DNA from 3 places in the Streptomyces sp. NBC_01255 genome. Region 2 is predicted to be linked to each of the others. Evidence: riboswitches for the same ligand, from Rfam matches in the RefSeq annotation. Region 2 holds a riboswitch; each other region holds the start of a gene.
The links. A riboswitch is a leader RNA that binds a small molecule or an ion and turns the genes downstream of it on or off. The one in region 2 is predicted to bind cyclic di-AMP.
Positions count from the first base shown of each region.

Region 1 (6,009 bases), 2.0 Mb from region 2:
CGTCCGCGAGCCCGACTTCTTCTACGCGATCGGCCAGTTCTACCGCGACTTCTCGCAGACGTCCGACGCGGAGGTGCTCGACTGCCTCGCCCGCAGCCGGGCCGCGCGCGACCCCGTCGTCCGGGACACGGACGTCCGGATCCCGGCGACCGGCGCCACCCTCGCCGGACGGCTCGCCGTCCCCGACGGCGCGACCGGCATCGTCCTCTTCGCCCACGGAAGCGGCAGCAGCCGGCACAGTCCGCGGAACCGCGCGGTCGCGGCGGCCCTGAACCGGGCAGGTCTCGGGACGCTGCTCTTCGACCTGCTCACCGAGGCCGAGGCGACCGACCGGGCACACGTCTTCGACACCCCGCTGCTCGCCGGACGGCTGGCGAGCGCCACGGAGTGGCTGGCCGGGCACCCCGAGGGCGGCGAGCTGCCGCTCGGCTACTTCGGGGCGAGCACGGGCGCGGCCGCCGCGCTGTGGGCGGCGGCCGATCCCGGTTCCGGCGTCGCCGCCGTCGTCTCACGCGGCGGCCGGCCCGACCTGGCGGGCGAGCACCTGGGCCGGGTGCGCGCCCCGACCCTCCTGGTGGTGGGCGGCCGGGACGCGCTCGTGCTGGACCTCAACAGACGCGCTCAGGCCTTGCTGCGCTGCGAGAACCGGCTGACCGTCGTCCCCGGGGCCACCCACCTCTTCGAGGAGCCGGGCGCCCTGGAGGAGGTGGCGGAGCTCGCCACGGACTGGTTCGCCGAGTGGTTCCGGCTCAGTAGGCCCCGTTGACGTTGTCGATGGAGCCGTAGCGGTCGGCCGCGTAGTTGCAGGCGGCCGTGATGTTGGCGACCGGGTCGAACAGGTCCGTGGACGTGCCCGGGACGTGGTAGGCGTCGAAGGTCGGCTGGATGACCTGGAGCAGACCCTTCGAGGGGGTGCCGGCCACGGCGTTCGAGTCCCAGAGGTTGATGGCCCGGGGGTTGCCGGAGGACTCGCGCATCACGTTGCGGAGGATTCCGTCGTACGAACCGGGGATGCCGCGCTGGGCCATGATGTCCAGCGACTGCCGGATCCAGCCGTCGAGGTTGTCGGCGTACTGGGTGGCGGCGGCCGGGGCGGCCTTGACGGCGGGCGCGGCGGCGGGCGCCGCCTGCGCGGCGGAGGCACCCGAGGCGGCGGCCGGGGCCGCGGCACGGCGCTCGGAGCGGCTCGCCCGCTCCGTGGTCGTGGAGCTCTTCTTCTGCGCGGTCGCGGATACCGGGGCGGGCTTCGTGGCGGGCTTCGCGGAATCCCGACGAATCGTCAGTTCGAGACCGGGGTGAATGAGTGACGGATTGTCACCCACGGCGGACTTGTTGGCCCGGTAAATCGACTTCCAGCCGCCCTGAATTCCCTTCTTCTGGGCGATCAGGGAAAGCGAGTCACCACTCACCACGGTGTACGTGCGCGCGGCGGCGGGGGCCGAGGGAGCGGCAGCCGGAGCGGCGGGCTGGGCCGCGAAGGAATGCGCGGCGAAGGGCTGCGCGGCGATCTTCGGTGCGGCCGAAACGGTCTCGGCGCCGGCCGTGGCGGGGACGACCAGCGGCAGGGCCAGGGCGGCGCCGCCCGTGCCGGCGAGCGCGAGGCCGCGGGAGACGGTGCGGCGACGGGGGCGGCGGTGCTTACCGTGTGCAGGCATGACGGATGTCCTCTCCGGCGCCTGCGGGGTGAGCTGTCGGGTTCGGACGGGAGATGTCCGGCCGCGCACACGCGGCTGCACCCCGAGCCGTTCCGGATTCCGGACCGGCGAATTCGTGGGTCCCCCGCTCCTGCCGTCGGGTGAAAGGGAGGTGTTTTCGGGCGGCGGCAGGATTAGGCGTTCCGCTCGAATGGGGGTGACCGTAGGCCAGCATTGCGCCGGATAACAAGAGGATCTGATCGCCGGCTCCCGGAATTGGATCTCCGAATTCAGGGAATTCAAGATCGACCGGGCTCGGGAGGCGGTGAACTTCCGTGTGCGGTACGGGCTGCGGGTGTACGGGTCCCTGACGAGGGCGAGAGAAAGTGAACCGCGTCACCAGGAGAGTAATGTCCGAATATGCGATGTAATTCCGTTGGTGAGTAAATGGGCGGAAATTGGCCGAGGTGGGCTGTTCGCCCGCGCTGGTGCGAGTGGGGCACGCCCAGTGCGGGCAAAAGTCGCAAACTAGACATTCTTCTTGAAGGATGGAGGTACCCGACCCAGGAGCCACCCGGATGCCGACCTCCATCGCCCCGATCAGCCCGGACACCCTCGACCGCGAGGCGGCCGCTCTCTTCGAGAGCGCCACCTGGCAGCGGATCGTCACCGACTGGACCGCCCCCGCTCGGCCGGCCCCCGCGCCGGAGCGGACGCCCGAGCCCGCGGACTGGCGGGCCCTCCTCACCGTGTCCGTGGACCGGCTCGTGGCCGACGCGCTCGACGCGCTCCCGCCGTCGGCCCCCGTCGAGACGCTCCCCGGCCGCATCGGAGCCGTACTCCCGGACCGACTGCACGCCTGGCGCCGGATCGGCCGTCCCGAGCTGCGCCCCTCGGTCCACCTCGGCTACGCGCGGCTGGTGCTCACGGAGTGGGGCTGGCAGAACGCGCCGTACAAGCTGCGCGACGCGCGGGGAGCGCGCTGTGTCTGCGGCGCGCTCCTCGCAGCCCACCGCCTCGGCTACGGCAGCGCGGACACCATGAACGAGGCGGCCGCCTGGATCATGACCGAGCTCCGGTCGCAGGGATGGGGCGAGCTGATCGGTCCGTGGAACCGGGCCCCCGGCCGTACGGCCGCCGACGCGGTGGGCCTCCTCGACGCGACGATCCGCCGCGCCGCGCACGCCGGCCGGTGAGTCCTGTCGGTGAGCCCTGCCGGTGACACCGGCCGGTGCGACCGGCCGGCGTGCGCGGGTTCAGCCGGTGACGCTCGGGGCTCCGGTCTCGATGTGGCCGGTGTACCGGCGTGACCAGGTCCCGTCGATGTCGGCGAGGATCGTGAAGTCGTACCAGCCGCCGTTGTAGGCCACCGCGTTGAAGAAGTCCTCGCGGCTGGAGTTCGCCGGGACCGTGTAGGTCCACGGTCCGTCCGTGCGGTAGGCGTTCGAGCGGATCGTGAACGTCACCGGAGCAGCCGAGGTGTTGGTCATCCTGAACCACAGGGCCGTCCGGCCCGTCCCCGCCTCCGGCGCGAACCGGGCCGCGACCTCCACGGCCTTGCCGGCCTTGGACGCGTCGCCGGTGAAGCGCCGCAGGAAGCGGTTGGGGCCCATCATCGAGATGTCGTACTTCCCGGATCCCGACCCGAGCCCGATGTTGAAGTAGTCGGAGGCCGTGCCGCCCGCGTCGACCGTGTACTGCCAGGCGGCCGTGTCGCGGTGCTGGTGCGGGTGGATCGAGAAGTGCGCCGCCTGCTTGGCCTCCACCCCCTGGTTCGTCATCGAGAACCAGGCCAGGATCTTGCCGGCGGCACCGAACTCGAACCGGTCGAGGTTGCCGTTCACCTGGTACGGCAGGGCGCGCGCCGGGCGGGTGCCGGACTCCTGCGCGGGCTGCGCGTTGTTCTGCGGCGCCGGGTTCGGCAGCGGGCCGCAGGTGGCCTGGCCGATCACCTTCGCCGTGGAGGGGAGGCCGGCGGGCACTCCGTACACCGGGTGGGCGAAGTCGAAGACGCTCGTCAGGTCGCCCGTCACCCGGCGCCGCCAGGCGCTGATGTTCGGACAGGTGGCCGGTGTGCCGAGGGCCGCCGTCCAGGTCTCCATGAAGCGGAGGACGGAGGTGTGGTCGAAGACCTCGGAGCTCACCCAACCGCCCCGGGTCCACGGGGACATGACAAGCATGGGGACACGGAAGCCCAGTCCGATCGGCACGCCGTCCAGGTACTCGCCCGGTGTCCCCGGCGGGGCGACCGGCGGCGGCACGTGGTCGAAGAAGCCGTCGTTCTCGTCGTAGTTGAGGAACAGCACCGTCGAGTCGAAGACCTCGGAGTCGGCGGCCAGCGCGCGGTAGACGAGGTCGACGAAGTGCGCGCCGTCCCCGGGCGGCGCGTACGGGTGCTCGGAGAACGCCTCGCTCGCCACCACCCACGACACCTGCGGCAGCGTGCCCGCCACGACGTCGGCGCGGATGGCCGCGGCGATGTCGTCAGGCGTCGAGCCGGTGACCTTGGGGACCGAGCCCATGCCCCGGTCGTACAGCGGGTCGCCGGGGCGGGCGTCGGTGAACTTCTTGAAATAGGCGAGACCGTTGTCGCCATAGTTGTCCTGCGCGTTCTGGTAGACCTTCCAGCTCACCCCGGCCCGCTGGAGCGCCTCCGCGTACGTCTCCCAGGTCAGCCCCGACTCGTCGCCCCCGTCCTTGCTGGAGCCGTCGATCTTCCCGCTCCACAGGAACGTCCGGTTGGGGCCGGTGGCGCTGAGCGCCGAGCAGAAGTACGCGTCGCAGATCGTGTAGTGGTCGGCGAGCGCGTGGTGGAAGGGGATGTCCTCGCGGTCGAGGTGACCGAGCGTCCGCGTGTTGCCCACGCCCATGACCCAGTTGTCCATCCGGCCCTTGTTCCAGGCCGCGTGCTGCGAGGTCCAGCTGTGGGGCAGATCGCCGTTGCACTGTGCGAGGGTCTCGCCGTCGACGCCGCCCGCGGGCGGGGTGTCGCTGAGCTTCCACGGGTACTGGCGGCCGCCCCAGTTGGGCTGGTGGAACATGCCCCAGCCGCCGGGCAGATTGCCGGCGGCACGGTCGCCGAACCCCCGTACGCCGCGCAGCGTGCCGAAGTAGTGGTCGAAGCTGCGGTTCTCCTGCATGAGGATCACCACGTGCCGGACGTCGGTGAGCGTGCCGGTCGCGGCACGCGCGGCGGCCGATGCCCGGCCGGGCGCCAGCGCCGCCCCGGCGACGAGCCCCGCGCCGATTCCGACGAATCCCCTGCGGCTGATGGGAAGCATGCCCCGCCTCTCCTGTCACGGCGTGCCCGCGCGGCACGTCGGGAGCCATGATGGGGGAGGGGAGCTTAAAGGTATACGGCCGTGCAGTAATTCCTGGGTTAACAGCCCAGGGCCATGGAATGCCGGTGTGGAGATTGGTCCGACCTCATACCAATAAGGCTGATGTCTGGCTCCGTCCCGGTCAGACGGTGAGGACCTTCACCCCGGCCTCCGTGAGCTGCGCCGTGGCCTCCGCCGAGATGTCCGTGTCGGTGACCAGGAGATCGACCCGGTCCAGACCGCAGATACGGGCGAACGCGCGGCGGCCCATCTTGGAGGAGTCGGTCACGACGACGACCCGGCTCGATCGCTGGGCGAACAGCCGGCTGATGCTCGCCTCGTCCTCGTGGTGGGCCATCACGCCCAGCTCGGGGTCGACACCGTCGACCCCGAGGATCACGACGTCGAGCACGACCTCGTTGAGCACGCCGACGGTCAGCGGGCCGACCAGCTCGTACGTCTGCGGGCGTGCCACCCCGCCCGTCGTGACGATCTTGATCTGTGGGCGCACCGCCAGCTCGCCGGCGATGTTGAGCGCGTTGGTGACCACGGTCAGCGCGGGCCCGGCCGCGCCCCCGCCCGCCGCCTCCGCCCGGCCGCTCGCGAACCGCAGGGCGAGCGCCCGTGCCACCTCCGTCGTCGTCGTGCCGCCGTTGAGCCCGACGACCTCCCCGGGGGCCACCAGATCGGCCGCCGCCGCGGCGATCCGCTGCTTCTCGGAGGCGTGCCGCGCCGACTTGTAGCGGAGTGGCAGCTCGTACGACACGCCGTGCGCGACCGCCCCGCCCCGCGTCCGTACGAGCAGCTGCTGCTCGGAGAGTTCGTCGAGGTCCCGGCGGATCGTGGCGGCGGAGACCGTCAGCGCGGTCGCCGCCTCCTCCACCTCGACTTTCCCCGAGGCCGCGAGCAGCTCCAGGAGTGCGTTCCACCGCTCGTGCTTGGACATCGGCCCATCCCCTCCCGATCGTGCGCGCGTCCGATTCTATCCGTCGGTGCGCGTCAACCCTGGCAACGTATTGCGTATATCTGCTTGAATGAGTCCACCTTCACGCAGC
Region 1 covers NZ_CP108474.1:236,956-242,964, reverse strand. Annotated here, with positions in the region: gene OG357_RS01005 (alpha/beta family hydrolase) at 1-766, shown strand, start outside; gene OG357_RS01000 (LysM peptidoglycan-binding domain-containing protein) at 750-1,655, opposite strand; cyclic di-AMP (ydaO/yuaA leader) riboswitch at 1,661-1,814, opposite strand; gene OG357_RS00995 (DUF6197 family protein) at 2,213-2,830, shown strand; gene OG357_RS00990 (phosphocholine-specific phospholipase C) at 2,891-4,915, opposite strand; gene OG357_RS00985 (DeoR/GlpR family DNA-binding transcription regulator) at 5,097-5,900, opposite strand.
Region 1: linked by a shared signal. The riboswitch ahead of OG357_RS01000 (LysM peptidoglycan-binding domain-containing protein) and the one ahead of OG357_RS09775 (M23 family metallopeptidase) in region 2 are both predicted to bind cyclic di-AMP.

Region 2 (6,009 bases):
CGAGGCCATCGACGCCGCCGCGGTCCGCGCCTTCTACGAGGCGTACGTCCGGCCCGCCACGGCCACCGCCGTGGTCGTCGGCGACCTGACCGGCGTCGACCTGGACAAGGTCCTCGCCGAGACCCTGGGCGCCTGGACCGGCGAGTCGGCCGAGCCGCTCCCGATGCCGCCGATCACCGCCGACGACACCGGACGGGTCGTCATCGTCGACCGCCCCGGCGCGGTCCAGACCCAGTTGCTGATCGGCCGGATCGGCGCCGACCGGCACGACAATGTCTGGGCGGCCCAGGCCCTGGGCACGTACTGCCTCGGTGGGACGCTGACCTCGCGGCTCGACCGGGTCCTGCGCGAGGAGAAGGGCTACACGTACGGCGTGCGGGCCTTCGGGCAGGTGCTCCGCTCCGACGCCGAGGGGAACGGCGCCTCGATGCTCGCCATCAGCGGCTCGATCGACACCCCGAACACCGGCCCCGCACTTGACGACCTGTGGAAGGTGCTGCGGACCCTCGCCGCCGAGGGTCTCACCGACGCCGAGCGCGAGACGGCCGTGCAGAACCTGGTGGGCGTGGCACCGCTCAAGTACGAGACGGCCGCCTCGGTCGCCGGGACGCTCGCCGACCAGGTCGAGCAGCACCTCCCGGACGACTACCAGGCCCAGTTGTACGCGCGGCTGGCCGAGACGGGCACGGTCGAGGCGACCGCGGCCGTCGTCAACGCCTTCCCCGTGGACCGGCTCGTGACCGTGCTCGTGGGCGACGCGGCACAGATCGCGGAGCCGGTGCGCGCACTCGGCATCGGCGAAGTCACCGTGGTGACCGGCTGATCGCACGCGCCGACCCGGCGACGGAAGGCCTCGACGTCATGATTTCGTCGAGGCCTTCCGCTTTGCCCGAATTGAGGGCAAGAGTGGCTGTCTGCCCTGTGGCATGTCTTACAAACGGGCGTGTCTGTTTGGTGATTGACAGACGATCCCATAGCGTCGGTGCGGCTGTTCGTCAGTTGCACGTGCCGCATTCGCGGCAACGGACAGTCATCGCCGAGTCCCCGTCAGGCGCGAGCCTGGGGAGCCGGGGACCCACACAGTCCCTGGGGTGAATCGGGCGCCTTCGTCACGTACGGAGGGGCTCGTAGGAGACCTTCCTGCTCCGAACCCGTCAGCTAACCCGGTAGGCGAGAAGGAAGGAAAGGATCAGCCCCTACATGGCGTTCACCCGTGCCACCGGGAAGCATCGTGGTCCGAGCCGGATGGCGCGCCGCAGCGTGGGCATCGCCGGCGTGGCGACGCTCGCCACCACCGGCGTCATCGGAGGCTTCGCCTCCCCGGCGCTCGCCACCGACACGGACAACCGCTCCCCCGAGGACACCGGCCTCACGCAGGTGATCACCGAGGACTCCCTCGCGGACCGGATCGACGCCCAGGCCGCCGCCCAGGAGCAGGAGGCCTTCGAGGCCATCGTCAAGGCGAAGGCCCAGGCCGAGGCCCGCGCCGAGGCGAAGCGCAAGGCCGAGGCCCGCGCCAAGGAGGTCCGCGAGGAGCGCGAGCGCGCCGCCCGCGAGGCCGAGCGCCGCCGCCTCGCCTCCTTCCAGCTCCCCGTGGCCGGCTCGTACGTCACCACCGGCTACAAGACCGGCGGCTCGCTCTGGTCCTCCGGCAGCCACTCCGGCATCGACTTCCACGCCTCCTACGGCAGCTCGGTCGTCTCCGTCGGCTCCGGCACCGTCGTCGAGGCCGGCTGGGGCGGCGCGTACGGCAACAACATCGTGATCCAGATGAACGACGGCACGTACACCCAGTACGGTCACCTCTCGTCCATCGGGGTCTACGTCGGCCAGACCGTCGAGCCGGGCCAGCAGATAGGCATCTCGGGCTCGTCGGGCAACTCGACCGGCCCGCACCTCCACTTCGAGGCGCGGACGGGCTCCGACTACGGCTCGGACCTGAACCCCATCTCCTACCTCCGCGCTCGCGGCGTCAGCCTCTGACACCACGCGGATCGCGTCGCAAAAGCCCCGGCTCGTACTGAGCCGGGGCTTTTCGCTGACCGAAACATATCGCTGGATTCCACGGGGGCATCGGAAATTCCGGCCTGCTGCAATAGAGTCGCGGAACAGACGCAGAAGGGACGCAGAACAGGCGTCGCTCGAATTGTCTCTCGCGGACCAAGGCGGAGGTCGGACATGCGCGTACCCGCGCAATCGGTATGCACGGCGATCCGGGACGACATCGTCTCCGGTGTCTTCGAGCGGGGCGGGCGGCTGACCGAGGAGCAGCTCGCGCGCCGCTACGGGGTCTCCCGTGTCCCGGTCCGTGAGGCCCTGCGCACCCTGGAGTCCGAGGGCTTCGTCGTCACCCGCCGCCACGCCGGCGCCCATGTCGCCGAGCCCACCGAGCAGGAGGCGGCCGATCTGCTCGACATGCGGGCCCTGCTCGAACCGCTGGGCGCCGCCCGCGCCGCGCAGCGGCGTACCGAGGCGCATCTGAAGGTCCTGCGCGGCCTGGTCAGGCTGGGGCAGGAGCGGGCCAGGCGCGGCCAGGGCGAGGATCTGCGCTCGCTCGGGGGCTGGTTCCACGAGACGCTGGCGCAGGCCTCCGGCAGTCCGGCCCTGACCGCGCTGCTCACCCAGCTACGCCACAAGATCGCCTGGATGTACGCGGTCGACCAGCCCGCCCACCCCGTGGAGGCCTGGTCCGAGCACGGCGCCATCGTGGACGCCGTCGCGCGCGGCGACGCCGAGAGGGCCAGGGCGCTGACGGCGCTGCACGCGGAGCGCTCGCTGGGGCTGCACCGGCTCAAAAGGCCGGAGCGCGGCCGTGTGAGGGTTTCGCAACATGTCGTCAACACGGCGAGCGGCCGGAATTAACGCGCGCACCGTATACAAAGAATAGGAATTCGACGGAGCTGATTTGTGCTGCCCGGAAACGCCGGCTCCGGAAAAGCGAAAACCGCGACCGCCGGAATTCCGGGAGTCGCGGTTTCGTCGTACGGGGAACGCGTCGTGCGGGGAACGCGTCGTGCGGGGAATGCGGGGTCAGACGGTCTCGGGGAGCTCGTCGAGACCCTCGGCGACCAGCTTGGCGAGACGGTCGAGCGCGATCTCGGCGCCGTCGGCCTCCGAAGCGAGGACGATCTCCTCGCCGCCCTGCGCGCCCAGGCCGAGCACCGCGAGCATCGAGGCGGCGTTCACGGGGGTGCCGTCGGACTTGGCGATCGTCACCGGAACGCCGGAAGCCGTGGCGGCACGGACGAAGATGGACGCGGGGCGGGCGTGGAGGCCCTCGGCCCAGCCGACGTTGACGCGGCGCTCAGCCATGGTGTTGCCCTTCAAGTCTCAAGCGGGTTGTCTAGACCAGTCTCTCATGTGATGCGCGGTGCTCGTGCCGACGTTCGACCCGGACCGGACCGACTTTCGGTCCTCCCCACCTTGCACGGCAGGCATCCGCCGCGCGACCGGTGCCGGTGTCGTACACCGGCCGTAGGCTGGCCCCATGCAGAGCGCGTCGGAGCAGTCGGAAGCGGCGGATCGACCGGCACCACCGGCACCTGCCTCATCGCCGGAGCACGCCTATCCCGATCACTGGGAGGCCGACGTGGTGCTCCGGGACGGCGGCACCGCGCGCATCAGGCCCATCACGGCCGACGACGCCGACCGGCTGGTCAGCTTCTACGAGCAGGTGTCGGACGAGTCGAAGTACTACCGCTTCTTCGCGCCGTACCCACGGCTCTCCGCGAAGGACGTCCACCGGTTCACCCACCACGACTTCGTCGACCGGGTGGGCCTCGCCGCGACCGTGGGCGGCGAGTTCATCGCCACCGTCCGCTACGACCGCATCGACGACCGCGGCATGCCCGCCTCTGGACCGGCCGACGAGGCCGAGGTCGCCTTCCTCGTCCAGGACGCGCACCAGGGGCGCGGCGTCGCCTCCGCCCTCCTCGAACACATCGCGGCGGTCGCGCGCGAGCGGGACATCCGGCGCTTCGCCGCGGAGGTGCTCCCCGCCAACAACAAGATGATCAAGGTCTTCACGGACGCGGGCTACACCCAGAAGCGGAGCTTCGAGGACGGCTCCGTCCGGCTCCACCTCGACCTCGAACCGACCGTCCGCTCCCTCGCCGTCCAGCGCGCGCGGGAGCAGCGGGCAGAGGCGCGATCCGTCCAGCGGCTCCTCACGCCCCGCTCCGTCGCCGTCGTCGGCGCCGGGCGCGCACCCGGCGGCGTCGGCCGGACCGTCCTCCGCAATCTCCTCGGCTCCGGCTTCACCGGCCGCGTCCACGCGGTGAACGCCGCGCTCACCGACGGTCCGGCGGAGCTCGACGGAGTCCCCGCCCACCCCTCCGTCGCGGCCATCGGCGAGCCCGTGGACCTGGCGATCGTCGCCGTCCCCGCCGAGCGCGTGCCGGAGGTCGTCGCCGACTGCGGCGAGCACGGAGTGCTGGGCCTCGTCGTCCTTTCCGCCGGATACGCGGAGAGCGGTCCGGCCGGCCGGGAGCGGCAGCGCCAGCTCGTACGACAGGCCCGCTCGTACGGGATGCGGATCATCGGGCCGAACGCGTTCGGGATCATCAACACCGCCGAGGACGTCCGGCTCAACGCCTCGCTCGCCCCCCACATGCCGGCCGCCGGGCGGATCGGGCTCTTCACCCAGTCCGGCGCGATCGGGATCGCGCTCCTCGCCGGCCTCCACCGGCACGGCGCGGGGCTCTCCTCCTTCATCTCGGCCGGCAACCGCGCCGACGTGTCCGGGAACGACTTCCTCCAGCACTGGTACGACGACCCGGGTACGGACGTCGTCCTCCTCTATCTGGAGTCGATCGGCAACCCCAGGAAGTTCACCCGGCTGGCCCGCCGCACCGCCGCGGTCAAACCGGTCGTGGTCGTCAAGGGCGCCCGGCACAGCGGCAGCGCGCCGCCCGGCCACCGGGTGCCCGTCACCCGCATCCCGCACGCCACGGTCTCCGCGCTGCTGCGCCAGGCCGGGGTGATCCGCGTCGACACCGTCACCGAACTCGTGGACGCCGGACTGCTCCTCGCCGCCCAGCCGCTTCCCGCCGGGCCCAGGGTCGCGATCCTCGGCAACTCCGAGTCGCTCGGCCTCCTCACGTACGACGCCTGCCTGACCGAGGGACTGCGCCCGCTGCGGCCGCTCGACCTGACGACCGCGGCGGGCCCGGCGGACTTCCGGGACGCGCTGGCCGCGGCGCTCGCGGACGAGACGTCCGACGCGGTCGTGGTGACCGCGATCCCCTGGGTCGGGGAGAACGGCGCCACCGAGTCCGGCGACGGGGAGGTCCTCGCGGCCTCCCTGCGCGAGGCCGTCGCGTCCGTACCCGCCCCGGCGAAGCCCGTCGTCGTCGTCCACGTCGAGATGGGCGGCCTCGCGGAGGCCCTCGCGGTCGCGACGAGCACGAGGCCGGCGCCGGCGGGGACCCGTACGGCATCGGCTCCGGTCCGGCCCGCGGCGGCAGCCATCACGGGGACCGCCGCCCCGGTCGCCGGTCCCGCCGCCGACCCGGCCGCCGGGGAGACCGCCGCCCGGGGCTCCGCCCCGAGCACCGATCCCGCCGCCACCGACCCTGCCGCCGCCGAGACCGCTGCCGTCGCCGCCGACGCGGCCCCCGGCCGGCAGGCCACCATCCCCGCCTATCCCGCCGCCGAGCGCGCCGTGCGGGCCCTGGCCGAGGCCGTGCGGTACGGGCAGTGGCGGCGGCAGGCCGCCGAGCCCGGACGGGTGCCCGAGTACGAGGACATCGACGAGCCAGGGGCCGCCGCGCTCATCGAGCGGGTGCTCGGCGACGGCGGCGACGGCGGCGAAACGGACACGCGAGGTGTGACCCTCGACACCGCGGACGCGGGGGAGCTGCTCTCGCGGTACGGGATCACCGTCCTGCCCACCCTCCCCGCGCCCACCCCCGACGAGGCCGTCGCCGCCGCCCGCCGGCTCGGCTACCCCGTCGCGCTCAAGACGACCGCGCCCCACCTGCGTCACCGCCCCGACCTCGGCGGTGTCCG
Region 2 covers NZ_CP108474.1:2,248,573-2,254,581, reverse strand. Annotated here, with positions in the region: gene OG357_RS09780 (M16 family metallopeptidase) at 1-823, shown strand, start outside; cyclic di-AMP (ydaO/yuaA leader) riboswitch at 1,025-1,188, shown strand; gene OG357_RS09775 (M23 family metallopeptidase) at 1,201-1,983, shown strand; gene OG357_RS09770 (GntR family transcriptional regulator) at 2,179-2,862, shown strand; gene OG357_RS09765 (HPr family phosphocarrier protein) at 3,031-3,312, opposite strand; gene OG357_RS09760 (bifunctional acetate--CoA ligase family protein/GNAT family N-acetyltransferase) at 3,488-6,009, shown strand, end outside.

Region 3 (6,009 bases), 3.0 Mb from region 2:
GGGCGCCATCAGGGCCCTTTTCCTTGTGAAGAACTTCACGAACTTTCCCGACGGTGTGTCGTCAGGACGCTCGATAGATGCCCGCTATGCCACGGATAGGGCGATCCCATCGAGGATGTCGTGCTCGCTGACGACGACCTCGCTCGCTCCGACGCGCTCCACGATCTCCCTCAGGACGAGCGCTCCGGCGATGATCACGTCGATCCGTCCGGGGTGGATGACGGGGATCGCGGCCCGCTCGTCGTGCGTGGAGGCGAGGAGGCGGTCGGTCACCTCGGCGACCCGCTCGGCGGAGATCCGGGAGTGGTGGATCTTCTCGGAGTCGTACTCCGTGAGCCCGAGGGCGATCGCGGCGACGGTGGTGACCGAGCCGGCGAGCCCGACGAGGGTGTCCGCCGTGCCGATCGGCACGGTCTCCGCGGCCAGGTCGAGCGCGGCGCGGACGTCGGCGCGGATCGCGGCGACCTCCTCCGCGGTCGGCGGGTCGTGGCGGACGTGCCGCTCGGTCAGCCGGACGCAGCCGATGTCGACGGAGCGGGCGGCCTCGACGTGCTTGTTACCGGTGACGAACTCGGTCGAGCCGCCGCCGATGTCCACGACGAGGTACGTCTCCGTGCCGTGCAGCTCGCCGGTGGCGCCGGTGAAGGAGAACTCCGCCTCCTGGTCGCCGGTGATCACCTCGGGCTCGACGCCCAGGATCTCCACGACCCCGTTCACGAAGTCCTGGCGGTTCTCGGCGTCGCGCGAGGCGGAGGTGGCGACGAAGCGGAGCTTCTCGGCGCCCAGCTCCTCGATGACCGCGGCGTACTCGCGGCAGGCCGCGAAGGTCCGCTCCAGCGCCTCCGGCGCGAGCCGGCCCGTCTTGTCGACGCCCTGCCCGAGCCGGACGATCGTCATCCGCCGGTCCAGCTCGACGAGGTCACCCGTCTCGGGGTGGACGTCGGCGACGAGGAGACGGATCGAGTTCGTCCCGCAGTCGATTCCGGCGACCCGGGTCACTCGCCCTGCTCCTCTTCTTCCTTGTCCCCGCCCTTGTCGGCGCCCTTGTCGGCGCCCTTGTCGGCGCCCTTGTCGGCGCACGGCGTGACGCAGGCGCCCTTCGCCCACCACTCCGGCAGCATCGCGAGGGCCTCGTCGCCGAACGGGTTGACGCCCGGGCCCGCGGCCAGCGAGTGGCCGACGAGGACGTGCAGGCACTTGACGCGGTCCGGCATGCCGCCGGCGCTCGGGAAGCCCTCCAGGACCTCGATCGCGTCACGGCGGGCGATGTAGTCCTCGTGCGCGGCCCGGTAGGCGGCGGCGAGCTCCGGGTCCGTGGCGAGCCGGGCCTGCATCTCCTTCATGACCCCGTTGGCCTCCAGGGTGCCGATGGCCGAGGCCGCCCGGGGGCAGGTCAGGTAGTACGTCGTCGGGAACGGCGTGCCGTCGGGGAGCCGCGGCGCCGTCTCGACGACGTCCGGATTGCCGCACGGGCAGCGGTGCGCGATGGCGCGCAGGCCGCGGGGCGGCCGACCGAGCTGGAGCTCGAAGGCGGCGATGTCCTTCTCGGTGGGCTCGGTGCGTTCGGTCTGCGGAGGGGGCGTTTCCATGTTTTTTCGGTTGCCTTGATCGTTGTCGCGGAGGAGGGGTCAGGGGCGGTCGGCGTGGTCGACGCCGTCCCAGAGGTTGTCGTACCAGGGACGGTCCGCCGTTCCCTGGTCGGCGCGGGGCCGCTGCTCCGCGTCGGGGTCGTTCACGGTGAAGCCGGTCTCGCCGGGCAGCAGGTAGTGCAGGTGCTCGCGGGCGAGGCGGCGGACGTAGGCCGGGTCCTGGAGGCGGGCCTTCTCGTCCCGCAGCTCCTCGACCCGCCGGGCCGCCTCGGCCGCCCGGCGCTCCTGGTCGGCGATCTCGCCCTGCTGCGAGACGTAGCTCCGCATCGGGTAGGCGAGGGCCACGACGAGGGAGCAGACCACGAGGGCGAGGAAGGCCGCGCGGCCGGTGAGCCGGGAGCGGCGGGCCTGGCGGCGGGTCTGGGAGCGGTAGACACGGGCGGCGGTCTGCTCGCCGAGCAGCCTGATCCGGGTCGCGGTCGAGAACCGGTCCCGGTCCTTCGCGGCCATGTCGTGTCGCCTCCCCTGTTCATACGTACGTCCCCGCACACGGTACGGGACCGAGTACGGGGACGTACGGAAGCTGCACTACGGAGAGGTGTCAGCCCTTGATCTGCTGATCAGCCCTTGAAGCGCGGGAAGGCGCTGCGGCCGGCGTAGACCGCGGCGTCGTCGAGGATCTCCTCGATGCGCAGGAGCTGGTTGTACTTGGCGACGCGGTCCGAGCGGGCCGGGGCGCCGGTCTTGATCTGACCGCAGTTCACCGCGACGGCGAGGTCGGCGATGGTGACGTCCTCGGTCTCGCCGGAGCGGTGGGACATCATGCACTTGAAGCCGTTGCGCTGGGCCAGCTCGACGGCGTCCAGAGTCTCGGTCAGCGAGCCGATCTGGTTGACCTTGACCAGGAGGGCGTTCGCGGTGCCCTCCTCGATGCCGCGGGCGAGGCGCTCCGGGTTGGTGACGAAGAGGTCGTCGCCGACGATCTGGACCTTGGCGCCCAGCTTGTCGGTGAGGACCTTCCAGCCCGCCCAGTCGTCCTCGTACAGCGGGTCCTCGATGGAGACCATCGGGTACGCGGAGACGAGCTCCTCGTAGTACTCGGTCATCTCGGCGGCCGAGCGGGACTTGCCCTCGAACTCGTACGAGCCGTCCTTGTAGAACTCGGACGCGGCGACGTCGAGTGCGAGCGCGACGTCGGTGCCCGGGGTGTAGCCGGCCTCCTTGATGGCCTCGATGATGAGGTCCAGGGCGGCGCGGTTCGACTCCAGGTTCGGGGCGAAGCCGCCCTCGTCGCCGAGGCCGGTGGAGAGGCCCTTGCGCTTCAGCACGCCCTTGAGGGTGTGGTAGATCTCCGCACCCCAGCGAAGGGCCTCGGAGAAGGACTCCGCGCCGATCGGGGCGATCATGAACTCCTGGATGTCCACGTTGGAGTCGGCGTGCGACCCACCGTTGAGGATGTTCATCATCGGAACGGGCAGCAGGTGCGCGTTCGGGCCGCCGAGGTAGCGGAAGAGCGGGAGGTCCGAGGCCTCGGACGCGGCGTGCGCGACGGCGAGGGAGACGCCGAGGATGGCGTTGGCGCCGAGCGAGCCCTTGTTCTCGGTGGCGTCGAGGTCGAACATCGCCTGGTCGATCAGGCGCTGCTCGGTGGCGTCGTACCCGACGAGCTCCGGGCCGATCTGCTCGATGACGGCGAGGACGGCCTTCTCGACACCCTTGCCGAGGTAGCGGTTCGGGTCACCGTCGCGAAGCTCGATGGCCTCGAACGCACCGGTGGAGGCACCGGACGGAACAGCAGCACGACCGGTGCTGCCGTCGTCGAGGCCGACCTCGACCTCGACCGTGGGGTTGCCTCGGGAGTCCAGGATTTCCCGGGCTACGACGACGTCGATGGACGGCACGAGCATCTCCTTTTTGGGATGTGACGCTGGATGTGACGCATGGCCGGTGCAGGGTCGCTTGGCCTTGCGACAAGAGCCTAACCGGCTCCGGGGCTCCGGCCGGCCCTGCGCCCGCCCCCTGGGACGAAAAAGGACCCAAGGGCATGCATCTCGGGACGAAGGGCCCCAGATCTACTGGGCGGTAACCGTCAAGTCGTCCCGAACCCGGGAAACCTGACGTACGGACCCCTGACATACGGACCCCGGACACACGGAACCCCGGTCCGGCGCGCACGGGGGAGAGTGCGCCGGACCGGGGTGGTCACCGCGGGAGGGTCATAGGAGGGGTCGGGCGAGCCGCCGGACTCACCCGAGCCGCCGGGCTCACTTGAGGTGGAGCTGCTGGCCCACGTAGATGAGGTCGGCGTTCTCGACGACGTCCTTGTTCAGCTCGAAGAGCTCGGCCCAGCCGCCCTTGACGCCGTGCGCCTCGGCGATCTTGCTGAGGGTGTCGCCGGCGACGACCTTGTACTCGCCGTCACCCTTCTTGACCACCTTGCCGGTCGGGGTGGTGACCGTCTTCTTGGTGGCGGCCTTCGGGGCGGCCTGCTGCTGCGTGGCCTGCTTCGGGGCCTGGCGCTGCTCGCTGCGGGTGGTCGGCTGCTCGGTCGAGCGCTGCGGCTGCGACTGCTGCTGGGTCTCCTGCTTCGGCGCGGCCTGCTGCGGCGCGCTCTCGGCGGAGCCGCCGTCGTACGAGGCGCCGGAGAGGCCCACGCCACAGGACGGCCAGGCACCCTTGCCCTGGCCCGCGAGGACCTTCTCGGCGATGGTGATCTGCTGGGACTTCGACGCCTGGTTGGCGGTCGAGGCGTAGGCGGTGCCGCCGTACGCGGCCCAGGTGGAGGCGGAGAACTGCAGGCCGCCGTAGTACCCGTTGCCGGTGTTGATCGACCAGTTGCCGCCGGACTCGCACTGGGCGACGCGGTCCCACTCGGAGGACGTGGCGGCCGAGGCGGTGCCCGCGGTCATCAGCGGGGCGGCGACGGCGACACCGGTGACGCCGACGAGCGTGGCGACCTGGGTGGCCTTGGAGGGACGACGGTGTTTGCCCTTGCCGGAAAACAGCATGGAGATTCTCCTCACCGACGCCTACGAGGTGAGCTGTCGGGTTCGGACCAATGAGTTGTCCGGCCGCGTGTCCTAGCACGCGACTTAACCCCTAGCCGATCGTCGGCCGTCTGTCTCAACGGCCGGGGTCGGCACTTACCTTGGGTCCCCCGCTCCTGCCTACGGCGCTTACGCGACGTTCCCATCGGCCGACGGCAGGATTCGGCGTTTCGGTCGACGGGGCCCGCGGTGGCGAGCGGTTACGACCGTAGACACAGACCCACCGGAAGTTCAAAGAGGCGTATTGCGGAAATATCGCCCCTACTTGCCCTCCGGTGGGGGGCGTTTGCGCAGGTGGGAGGTGACGGGAGCAAAGTTCGCGGACGGGACACGCCAGTTGAGGCGAAGAGACCCATGTCTCACTTGCCCAGAACCGGACATAAGCTCCCGAACTACTCGGCCTTCGCTTCCGAACCGATCGTCAGGTCGAGGCTCTGACCAGGGACGATGAGGTCCGGATCGATGCCCACGGTCCCGCGGTTGGCGTCGTAGAGGGCGTTCCAGCCGCCGGGGAGTTCGTTCTCCTGTGCAATCTCGGACAGGTTGTCACCGGGCCGCACGGTGTACGCGCCCGAAGCGCCCTGACTGTCCGTTGTGTCCGAATTCTTCACCTCGTCAGCGACGGGCGTGCCGGCGGGGCTTTCCGCCAGCTTGTCCGTCGATGAAGCATGCTTTCCGGATTCGGCAGGAGTGTCCGTCTTGCCGGTTTCCTCCGGAGCTGCGTCGCCCCGGTGCTTGCCGGTGCCGGGCGTGGCCGACGAGGCGTCACCCTTCGGCGTCTCGGGCGATACGGGCGTCAGGGACGCGTCGGGCGCTGCCGGGGTGGTGGTCGAGGTGCCCGGCGCGGTCGGGCCGACCGGCGTGGCCGGCGTGGTCGCCGTGCCCGGGGCGGTCGGCGTGGCCGCCGTCGCCGGCGCGGTCGGGCTGACCGGCGCGGTGGGGCTGACAGGGGTGGCGGGCGCGGCGGGGGCCTTCGACGCGGTACGGGGCGACTCGGCGGCCTCGGTGGTCGCGGTGGCCTTGGCGGCCCTCTCCGCGGCGGTGGCCTTCTCGGCAGCGGCGGTCTCCGACGGGGTGACCGGGACGCCCGCGGTCCGGTTCGATTCCGCCACGGGCCCCGTGGGCGCCTTCGTGGCAGCGGCGGGGCCCGGGTTGACCCCGGTGACCTTGCCGTCGTTCGCCAGACCGGCGATGGGCGCGCAGGTGGCCCAGTCATTGCTGCCACCGGCGAGCGCCGTGTCGGCGATCGCGATCTGCTGGGCGCGGCTGGCCAGGTCGGGGCTGGGCGCGTAGGCGAGGCCGCCGTTCCGCTCCCAGCTGTCCTGGGTGAACTGGAGGCCGCCGTACATGCCGTTGCCGAAGTTGGCACTCCA
Region 3 covers NZ_CP108474.1:5,219,239-5,225,247, reverse strand. Annotated here, with positions in the region: gene OG357_RS23730 (Ppx/GppA phosphatase family protein) at 85-999, opposite strand; gene OG357_RS23725 (DUF501 domain-containing protein) at 996-1,589, opposite strand; gene OG357_RS23720 (FtsB family cell division protein) at 1,629-2,099, opposite strand; gene eno (phosphopyruvate hydratase) at 2,210-3,496, opposite strand; gene OG357_RS23710 (transglycosylase family protein) at 3,854-4,597, opposite strand; cyclic di-AMP (ydaO/yuaA leader) riboswitch at 4,601-4,774, opposite strand; gene OG357_RS23705 (transglycosylase family protein) at 5,029-6,009, opposite strand, start outside.
Region 3: linked by a shared signal. The riboswitch ahead of OG357_RS23710 (transglycosylase family protein) and the one ahead of OG357_RS09775 (M23 family metallopeptidase) in region 2 are both predicted to bind cyclic di-AMP.